2 regions of the Burkholderia sp. Tr-20390 genome follow, and region 1 is predicted to be linked to the other one. Evidence: riboswitches for the same ligand, from Rfam matches in the RefSeq annotation. Region 1 holds a riboswitch; the other holds the start of a gene.
The links. Region 1 has a riboswitch for thiamine pyrophosphate ahead of thiC (phosphomethylpyrimidine synthase ThiC). Riboswitches for the same ligand answer to the same signal wherever they lie in the genome.
Positions count from the first base shown of each region.

Region 1 (5,235 bases):
GAGGGTCCTGTTCATGATGTGTCTCCGGCGGAGCCGGCTATCGGCAGATGCTTGAAGCTTAGGCCGAGTCCCGATGACACGGTATGAGAAACGGTAACCGATCATTTCCGGGGGGGCGGCCGCGCCTGTTGCGGTGCGACAGACGAAAACGGCGCTTCCGCCCCGCGGAAACGCCGTTGAACCGCCCGGCCCGCCGCTGGGCGACGACGCCCGGCCGGCCGATGTCGGATTGCTTACTTGCCGACCTGGTTACCGATGATGCCGCCGGCCGCCGCGCCGCCCAGCGTCGACAGCGCGTTGCCGCCGATCGCCGCGCCGGCAACGCCGCCGACGCCCGCACCGATTGCCGTATCACGCTGGCGTCGCGACATCGAATCGCAGGCCGACAGGCTGGCCACTGTCGCGACGAGGAGAGCGTATACCCCAAAACGCCGAATCGAGTTCATGATCGTTGTCCTTGTGGTAGTGAACGGAAGGCGCGCGACCGGCTGGCGGCCGCGCATGTCCCCAATCTACGCGCCGTCCCGCGCTGCTGCTGTAAGGACTTGTTAAGGCTCGCGCGGTTTCGTAATCAATTGTTTCGCATGGGCCGGCAGGCACATCGCATGCGCAAAAAAAGCCCGCTCGAAAGCGGGCTTCGTGCCTGGCGAGGCGATCCGGCGGAATCGCCGGACCGCGCGTTCGCTTACTGGCGATGATAGATTTCGGCGCCGGTCTTGACGAACTCGACCGCCTTCACTTCCATCCCCTTCTTCAGCGCCTCGGTTTCCGACACGCCCTGCTGCGCCGCGAACTCGCGCACGTCCTGCGTGATCTTCATCGAGCAGAAGTGCGGGCCGCACATCGAGCAGAAGTGCGCGACCTTCGCCGAATCCTTCGGCAGCGTTTCGTCGTGGAATTCGCGCGCCTTGTCCGGATCGAGGCCGATGTTGAACTGGTCTTCCCAGCGGAACTCGAAGCGCGCCTTCGACAGCGCGTTGTCGCGCACCTGCGCGCCCGGGTGGCCCTTTGCGAGGTCGGCGGCGTGCGCGGCGAGCTTGTACGTGATGATGCCTTCCTTCACGTCGTCCTTGTTCGGCAGGCCCAGGTGCTCCTTCGGCGTCACGTAGCAGAGCATCGCGGTGCCGAACCAGCCGATCATCGCGGCGCCGATGCCGGACGTGATGTGGTCGTAGCCCGGTGCGATGTCGGTGGTCAGCGGCCCGAGCGTGTAGAACGGCGCTTCCTTGCACCAGTCGAGCTGGAGATCCATGTTCTCCTTGATCAGTTGCATCGGCACGTGGCCGGGGCCTTCGATCATCACCTGCACGTCGTGCTTCCACGCGATCTGCGTGAGTTCGCCGAGCGTCTTCAGTTCGCCGAGCTGCGCTTCGTCGTTCGCGTCGTAGATCGAGCCGGGGCGCAGGCCGTCGCCGAGCGAGAAGCTCACGTCGTACGCCTTCATGATCTCGCAGATCTCTTCGAAGTGTTCGTACAGGAAGCTTTCCTTGTGGTGCGCGAGGCACCACTTCGCCATGATCGAGCCGCCGCGCGACACGATGCCGGTCATCCGGTTCGCGGTGAGCGGCACGTATTGCAGGCGCACGCCCGCATGGATCGTGAAGTAGTCGACGCCTTGCTCGGCCTGTTCGATCAGCGTGTCGCGGAAGATTTCCCAGGTGAGGTCCTCGGCCTTGCCGTTGACCTTTTCCAGCGCCTGGTAGATCGGCACCGTGCCGATCGGCACCGGGCTGTTGCGGATGATCCACTCGCGCGTTTCATGGATGTGCTTGCCGGTCGACAGGTCCATCACCGTGTCGCCGCCCCAGCGGATCGCCCACGTCATCTTGTCGACTTCCTCGCCGATCGACGACGTGACGGCCGAGTTGCCGATGTTCGCGTTGATCTTCACGAGGAAGTTGCGGCCGATGATCATCGGCTCGGATTCCGGGTGGTTGATGTTCGCGGGGATGATCGCGCGGCCGCACGCCACTTCCGAGCGCACGAATTCCGGCGTGATCTCGGCCGGCGCATTCGCGCCGAAGGCCGCTGCGCCGAACGCCTGGCCCGGGTGCTGGCGGCCCATCATCGCGGCGAGCTTCGCGCCGTTCGGGCCGCTGGCCTTCAGGCTCTCGAGGTACTCGGCGCGGCGCTGGTTCTCGCGGATCGCGATGTATTCCATTTCCGGCGTGATGATGCCCTGGCGCGCGTAGTGCATCTGCGTGACGTTCTTGCCGGCCTGGGCGCGGCGCGGGTTGCGGTGCAGGCCCGGGAAGCGCAGGTCGGCGGTGGCCGGGTCGGCCGCGCGCTCGAGGCCGTACTGGCTCGACAGGCCGCTGAGCACTTCGGTGTCGCCGCGTGCCTCGATCCAGCCCTGACGCAGCGCGGCCAGGCCCGCGCGAATGTCGATCTTCGCGTCCGGATCGGTGTAGGGGCCCGACGTGTCGTACACGTAGATCGGCGGATTCTTTTCGCCGCCGAAGCCGGTCGGCGTGTCGGCCTGCGTGATTTCACGCATCGGCACGCGGATGTCGGGCTGGGAGCCGGTGACATAGACCTTGCGGGAATTCGGCAGCGGGGCGACGGCCGCGGCATCGACATGAGCGTCGGCGGACAGAAACTTCGGATTGGCGTTCATGCAATCTCCTGTGTGAGCGCCGGACAGGCGCTTCGGCGCTTGCCCGGAGCCCTTGACGTATGTGGGGCTCGAGCTAAGCAGGAGACGAGGCTTGGTGAGGCGGCGGATTTCGTCAGAAGGATGGCGGCGAAATCCGTACGCTTCCCTGCGCTGGCATTATCCAGATCAGGTTCAAAGGGTATTTCTCACCCGCAATGCCGGTTGTTTGACCGGGCGCATTGCAGGACCCCCGCGTTAGCAGGGCACACGATACACTGGCTTGGCGGCGGTTTCAACCGGGAGAGGATCGGCTGCCCCGGTGCGGCCGCAGCATGGCGGGCGGCACGGTGGCCCGTCGAAATGGCAGCGCGCGTCGCTGCCGCATGGCCTCCCGGCTTGGCCGGCCGCGGCAAAGCGGTGCAGCATGACGCGCTTTCGCGCAACCTCAAAAAAAATTTTCGCAGCGGCTGTCATTTCCCGCGACGTCGTCCGTCTATTCGGCTCCTTAAACCCATGTTGTTTTGGAGAGATGTCATGAAAAAAGTACTGATTGCCGCTTGCGTCGCCGCTTTCGCCACGATCGCCACGGGCGCGTATGCGCAGAACGATGCGATGTCGCAGCCGGGCTCGTCGATGTCGAAGGACGCGATGGGCCACGACGCGATGGCCAAGGATGCAATGGGCCATGACGCGATGAAGAAGGACGGCATGAAGAAGCATGCGATGAAGAAAGACGCGATGAAGAAGGACGCGATGTCGCACGACGAGATGGGCAAGCCGTCGGGCGACAAGATGGCGCCGTCGAACTGACGAAAGGCGGACGCGGCGCGGCCGGCGCGTGCGTCGCACGGCGGCCGCCCGCATCGCGTCCCGTCCCGTTGACTCATTCCGGGAGTCTTCATCATGCAAACCGTTCCCGCCACCGGCCGCGCGGCCGCCACGCCGCCCGCGCGCCCGATCCATCCGCTGTGGGTGCGCGCGAGCCACTGGCTCAACGCGCTCGCGGCGATCCTGATGGTGCTGTCCGGCTGGCGCATCTACGACGCGTCGCCGATCTATCCGCCGTTCACGTTCCCGCACGGGATCACGATCGGCGGCTGGCTCGGCGGCGCGCTGCAATGGCATTTCGCGGCGATGTGGCTGCTCGTCTTCAACGGGCTGTTCTACCTGACGATGTCGATCGCGACGGGGCGCCTCGCGCGCAAGATGCTGCCCGTCACGCCGGCGTCGATCTGGCGCGACATCCGTGCCGCGCTGGGCGGGCGGTTGTCGCACGCCGACCTGAGCGTCTACAACGCGGTGCAGCGCGCCGCCTACCTGACCGCGATCGTCGATCTCGTCGTGCTGGTGCTGTCGGGGCTCACGATCTGGAAATCCGTGCAATTCCCGCTGCTGCGCGAATTGTTCGGCGGCTACGACAACGCGCGAGTCGTGCACTTCTGGGCGATGTCGCTGCTCGTCGCATTCATTGCCGTGCACGTCGCGATGGCGCTGCTGGTGCCGCGCTCGCTGCTCGCGATGCTGCGCGGGCGCTGACCCGTCAACCTCGGATGAAGGAAATCATCATGTCGGAATCCGAAACCAAGCGCGACGGTTCGCGCTGGACGCTCGACCGGAAGTCGCTCGAACTCGACGTGCGCCGCGAGCTCGAGATGCCGTCGAGGCGGCTGTTCAACCGGCGCGTGCTGACGCTCGGCGGGCTGACGATGCTGACCGGCTGCACGCTGAAGGACGACGCGTCGGTCAATACGTTCCTCGAGACGGTGTCGCGCATGAACGACCGCGTGCAGGCCTGGCTGTTCAGTGGCGAGCGGCTCGCGCCGACCTACACCGAAGCCGACATCACGCGACCGTTCCCGTTCAACGCGTACTACGGGATCGACGACGTGCCGCACGTCGACGCGTCGACGTATCGGCTCGTGCTGTCCGGCCGCGTGACGGGCAAGCGCGTGTGGACGCTCGACGAACTGTATGCGCTGCCGCACGCGGAACAGATCACGCGGCATATCTGCGTGGAAGGGTGGAGTGCGATCGGCCGCTGGGGCGGTACGCCGTTCGGCGCGTTTCTCGCTCGCGCCGGCGCCGACACGCGGGCGAAGTATGTCGGCTTCAAGTGCGCGGACGATTACTACGAGAGTATCGACATGCCGACCGCGCTGCATCCGCAGACGCTGCTCGCGTTCGACTACGACGGCCAGCGGCTGCCGCCGGAGTTCGGTTTCCCGATGAAGCTGCGGATGCCGACCAAGCTCGGCTACAAGAACCCGAAGCACATCATGGAAATCTTCGTGACCGATACGTTTCCGGGCGGCTACTGGGTCGACCAGGGGTACAACTGGTTCGGCGGATCGTGAGCGGGGCGTGGCGCGCGGTGGCGGCGCATGCCCGCGATGCGCCGGGCAGCGCGGCATCGCACGTCACGCGTCACGCGGATTCGCGTACCTGGAGGTCGACGCGCAGGCCGACGGCCGCCGCCATGTTCACGAGCGCGTCGAGCCCGAACAGGTTGATCTTGCCGCGCATCAGGTCGGAGACGCGCGGCTGCGTGACGCCCAGTCGTTCCGCAGCCTGGGCCTGACTGAGTTCGAGCTGCGCGATGCGTTGCTTGAGCGCGATCATCAGCTCGGATCGCAGCTTCA
Region 1 is NZ_JAAGPC010000221.1:5,553-10,787, forward strand. Features, by position in the region: gene G3N98_RS34805 (hypothetical protein) at 1-15, opposite strand, end outside; gene G3N98_RS34810 (glycine zipper 2TM domain-containing protein) at 234-446, opposite strand; gene thiC (phosphomethylpyrimidine synthase ThiC) at 686-2,617, opposite strand; TPP riboswitch at 2,742-2,858, opposite strand; gene G3N98_RS34820 (pentapeptide MXKDX repeat protein) at 3,131-3,406, shown strand; gene G3N98_RS34825 (cytochrome b/b6 domain-containing protein) at 3,500-4,132, shown strand; gene G3N98_RS34830 (molybdopterin-dependent oxidoreductase) at 4,162-4,950, shown strand; gene G3N98_RS34835 (XRE family transcriptional regulator) at 5,021-5,235, opposite strand, start outside.

Region 2 (5,235 bases), on a different contig from region 1:
CGCCGGGCATCGCCGCGAAGGCGGACGCGAGCGCGTCCGCGGAAAGACCGGAAAAGGATTGCCGCGCGGCGAAGCCGGCATTGGCAACGAGATGATCGAGCCCGCCGAAGTGCGTGGCGGTCGCATCGACGAGCGACGCGGCGACGCCCGGCTCACCGAGATCGCCGGTAAGCGTGACGCATTCCGCACCGGCCGCCGTGCATGCGTGAGCAACTTCGGTGAGCCGGGCGCGCGCCGCTTCGTCCGCGCCGCGCGCGTGCAGCGCCAGCGCGATACCGGGTGCCGCAAGCCGCCGCGCGAGTGCCGCGCCGATCCCGGAACCCGCGCCGGTGATTAGCGCGATCCGTGCGATGTGCGCGGCGCGTGCGCTCAAGCCGCGACCTTGTCGCTGTCGTTCACGCGCTCGACGTTGATCGTGCCGACGTGGAACGCGGCCAGCGATTCGCGGTGTGCGATGCTGACGATCGCGGCCTTCGGCAGCCGTTCGGCGAACAGGTGGTACAGGCGCGCTTCGTTGTCGGCGTCGAGCGCGCTGGTCGCCTCGTCGAGGAACAGGAAGTCGGGCTTGTGCAGCAGCACGCGCGCGCCGGCCAGGCGCTGCTGTTCGCCCGGCGACAGCACGCGGGTCCAGTGCGCGGTCTCGTCGAGGCGGTCGACGTAATCCTCGAGGCGGCATGCGCGCAGCGCGTCGCGGCAGGCTTCGTCGCTGAACGCGTCGGCCGTCGCCGGATAGGTGAGCGCGGCCTTCAGCGTGCCGATCGGCAGATAGCTCGTCTGCGGCACGAACATCATCCGCGCGCCGACCGGCGCATCGATCGCGCCGTCGCCGAACGGCCACAGGCCCGCGAGCGCGCGCATGAACGTGCTCTTGCCGGAACCCGACTTGCCGATCACGAGCCAGCGCGAGCCGGGCTCGATCGTGACGCTGCCGATGTTCGCGAGCGCGTTGCCGTTCGGCAGCGCGAGCTTGAGCGACGACGTCGACAGTTTCGCGCCGTCGACGTAGTGCAGGTTGATGCCGCCGTGCTCGGTCGCGGGCGACAGGCTTTCCTTCAGGTGCGACGTGCTCATCACGCGCTTGAATTCGCGCAGACGGTTGACGGTGGCGCGCCATTCGACGAGGGTCGAGTAACTGTTGATGAACCACGAGAACGAATCGCTGACGGTGCCGAACGCGGACGAAATCTGCATCAGCACGCCGAACGAGAACGCACCCGCGAAATAGCGCGGCGCGGCGACGACGAGCGGGAAGATGATCGCGATCTGCCCGTAGAAGCTCAGCACGAACGTGAGCCGCTTCGTGTACTTCATCACGCGCCACCAGTTGTCGCGGATGCGCATGAAGAGGTTTTGCGCGTTGCCGGTCTCGGTCTTCTCGCCGTCGTAGAACGCGATCTGCTCGGCGTTCTCGCGCACGCGGATCAGCCCGAAGCGGAAATCGGCCTCGACGCGCTGCTGCTGGTAGTTGATCGACACGAGCGGATGGCCGACCTTCTGGATGATCAGCGAGCCGACCACCGCGTACAGCGCGGCCGCCCACACCATGTAGCCGGGGATCGCGATCGGCGTCGCGCCGAGCGAAATCGTCAGCGCGCCGGCGAGCGACCACAGGATCGTGATGAACGACACGAGCGTGACGACCGTCGACAGCAGGTCGAGCGACAGCGCGAGCGTGGTCGTCGCGAACGACTGGAGATCGTCGGTGATCCGCTGGTCGGGGTTGTCGGCGAGGCGGTCACGCTCGATCCGGTAGAACGCGCGATCGCCGAGCCACTGGCCGAGAAAGCGGTCGGTGAGCCACTGGCGCCAGCGAAAGCCAAGCATCTGCCGCAGGTAGCGGCCGTACACGGCGAGGATGATGAAGGCGAACGCGAGCGCGGAGAACTGCATCAGCAGGTTCGGGAAGTCGTGGACGTCCTTCGACTGCAGCGCGTTGTAGAACTCCGCGTTCCACTTGTTCAGCCGGACGTTGATCCAGACCACGCAGAGGTTGATCGCGATGATCGTGACCAGCAGGCCCCACGCGATTTTCCATTCGGACGATACCCAGTAGGGCTTGATGAGGCTCCATGCGGATACCGGGCGCTCGTCCTGCGGCGCGTCGGAGGCGGAGCGGACGGGATCGATCGATTGGGTCATGTGCTTCCTGATGAGTAGCCGGCGCGCGGGCCGGGCGAAGCCGGGCGCGCGCCGCGATACGGCATGCCGGGACGCGGCGCCGACTGACGGCGGGCGTCCGGATGGTCGCCCGCGCGTCTTAAACGGCACTTAAGGCCGGCGGTGACGCGGCAACCGGCCGCTCGCGCGGCCGGCCTGCGGGCATTGTGCCAGAGCGGCGCGGCACGTCGGCGAATTTGCCGCAAGGGGGACAGTTTGCGGCGCTTTCCGCTTTTATGGTCTAATGGCCGACGACGAAACAGGGGTGCTTCGTGGCGCGGCCGGCAGATGTTCCGGGCAGCGCGATGAGGCTGAGAAAGACCCTTCGCACCCGATCCGGGTAATACCGGCGAGGGAAGTTTCTGATCCCGCCGGGTCGCGCTGGCTGCCATCCCACATGGTCAGCGCCCTTGTCCCGCCCGGCCGGCCTTTGCTGCCGGTTTCGTCCTTTTGGGTACGCGCTTTGCGCGTTACGGAAGGAATGATGACCGCACAATCTTCAGTCTTTTGCATGGTTCCCGGCCCGATGCCGCGTGCACTCGCATGCGGCGGCGCGTGCGCGTCGACGCTCGTCGTGCGTGCTCGCGCGGAGGGCGCGCGATGAACGCCCGGGATTCCCGACCCGATTTCGCGGTGCTCGGCGGCGGCCTCGTCGGCCGCCTGATTGCCTGGCGGCTCGCGGGCGACGGGCATCGCGTCGCGCTTTACGAGCGCGGCGGCCCGGACGGCGAGCAGTCGGCCGCGTGGATCGCGGCCGCGATGCTCGCGCCGCTCGCGGAAGCGGCGAGCGCGGAGCTGCTGATCACCGAGCTGGGCGCCGCGTCGCTCGCGCGCTGGCCGCAGTGGCTCGCGGAACTGCCCGAACCCGTCTTCTTCCAGCAGCACGGCACGCTCGTCGTCTGGCACCACGCCGATCGCGCCGAGGCGCCGCTGTTCGAGCGGCGCGTGCGCGCGAACGCGCCGGCCGACCTGTTCGACCGCGGTTTCGTGACGCTCGCCGGCGCGCAGGTCGACGCGGCCGAGCCCGTGCTCGCGGGCCGCTTCGCGCGCGGCCTGCTGTTGCCGAACGAAGGCCAGCTCGACAATCGCCAGGCGCTGCGCGCGCTCGCGGCCGGCCTCGTCGAGCGCGGCGTCGACCTGCACTGGCACGTCACCATCGACGATGCAAACCTGCCCGCCGCGCATTTCACGATCGATTGCCGCGGGCTCGGCGCGAAACCCGCGCTGCCCGCGTTGCGCGGCATCCGTGGCGAAGTCGCGCGCGTGCGTGCGCCCGGCATCGGGCTCACCCGGCCCGTGCGGCTGCTGCATCCGCGCTACCCGCTGTACATCGCGCCGAAGCAGGACGATCTCTATGTGATCGGCGCGACCGAGGTGGAGGGCGAGGACATGTCGCCCGTCAGCGTGCGCTCCGCGCTCGAACTGCTGAGCGCGGCGTTCTCCGTGCATCCGGCGTTCGGCGAGGCGCGCATCCTCGAACTCAATGCGCAGTGCCGGCCGACGCTGCCCGATCATCGCCCGGCGGTGATCTGGGACGGCGCGTCGACGCTCGCCGTCAACGGCCTGTACCGGCACGGCTTCATGATCGCGCCGGAAGTCGCGCACGCGGCGGTCGCTGTTGCCGAAGCCGCGCTCGGCGGCGCGTTCGGCGATGCCGATGCGTTCGCCGCGTGGCGCGACGCCGAGCGCTGGCCGACGCTCCTTCATCACCGCAACGACGCGCGCCAGCCGGCCTGACGCGCGCTGCCGACCGAATTCGACGAAGCCCCATGGACATCCAGATCAACCAACAGAACCTGACGTTGCCCGACGGCGCAACGGTGGCCGACGCGCTCGCCGCGTACGGCGCGCGTCCGCCGTACGCGGTCGCGCTGAACGGCAACTTCGTCGCGCGCACGCAGCACGCGGCGCGCGCACTCGCGGCGGGCGACAAGCTCGACGTCGTGCACCCGGTCGCGGGCGGCTGAGCGCCGCCGCGTTGTTCACGCTTCGTCCCCGCTCTTTCAGGAAAACGACATGACGTCCCTCACCTCCGCCGACGCGTTGACGCTGTACGGCGAAACCTTCGCAAGCCGCGTGTTGCTCGGCACGTCGCGCTATCCGTCGCTGCAGTCGCTGTCCGATTCGATCGCCGCGTCGCGTCCCGGGATGGTGACGGTCGCGCTGCGCCGCCAGATGACCGGCGGCACGGCCGAAGCCGGCTTCTTCGACCTGCTCAAGCGCCACGCGGTGCCGCTGCTGCCGAACACGGCCGGCTGCCAGACCGTCGCCGAAGCCGTGACCACCGCGCACATGGCGCGCGAGGTCTTCGGCACCGACTGGATCAAGCTCGAACTGATCGGCGACGACTACACGCTGCAGCCCGACCCGGTCGGCCTGATCGAAGCGGCCGCGCAACTGGTCAAGGACGGTTTCAAGGTGCTGCCGTACTGCACCGAGGATCTGGTGATCGGCCGGCGCCTGCTCGACGTCGGCTGCGAGGCCCTGATGCCGTGGGGCGCGCCGATCGGCACGGGCAAGGGCGTCGTGAACCCGTACGGCCTGCGCGTGCTGCGCGAGCGCCTGCCGGACGTGCCGCTGATCGTCGACGCGGGGCTCGGCGTGCCGTCGCATGCATGCCAGGTGATGGAGTGGGGCTTCGACGGCGTGTTGCTGAACACGGCCGTGTCGCAGGCCACGCATCCCGAGATCATGGCGCGCGCGTTTGCGCAGGGCGTCGAGGCCGGCCGTGCCGCCTATCTCGCCGGGCCGATGGATGCGCGCGAGACCGCGCATGCGAGCACCCCGGTCGTCGGGATGCCGTTCTGGCACCAGGACGGAGGCGGCGCATGAGCGCGCGTTTCGCCGATGCATTCTGGCCACCGGCCGACGAACTGGCCGAAGCGGCCGAGCGGATTCGCGCGCGGCTCGGCGACTGGCCGCGCGGCACTGCGCCGTGGCGGCTTTGTGTCGCGGTGCCCGATGTGCCGGCCGATGGCGACGTGCTGATCGTCTCGGCTGGCGACCGCACCGCGCAGGCGCGCGTGTCGGCCGCGTCGCGGCCCGCGGCGCCGGGCGCCGTCGCGATCGAATTCGACG
Region 2 is NZ_JAAGPC010000259.1:3,622-8,856, forward strand. Features, by position in the region: gene G3N98_RS36435 (SDR family oxidoreductase) at 1-373, opposite strand, end outside; gene G3N98_RS36440 (ABC transporter ATP-binding protein/permease) at 370-2,139, opposite strand; TPP riboswitch at 2,409-2,532, shown strand; gene G3N98_RS36445 (FAD-dependent oxidoreductase) at 2,758-3,894, shown strand; gene thiS (sulfur carrier protein ThiS) at 3,927-4,124, shown strand; gene G3N98_RS36455 (thiazole synthase) at 4,174-4,989, shown strand; partial or broken gene G3N98_RS36460 (thiamine phosphate synthase) at 4,986-5,235, shown strand, end outside.
Region 2: another riboswitch for thiamine pyrophosphate. It lies ahead of G3N98_RS36445 (FAD-dependent oxidoreductase); the one in region 1 lies ahead of thiC (phosphomethylpyrimidine synthase ThiC).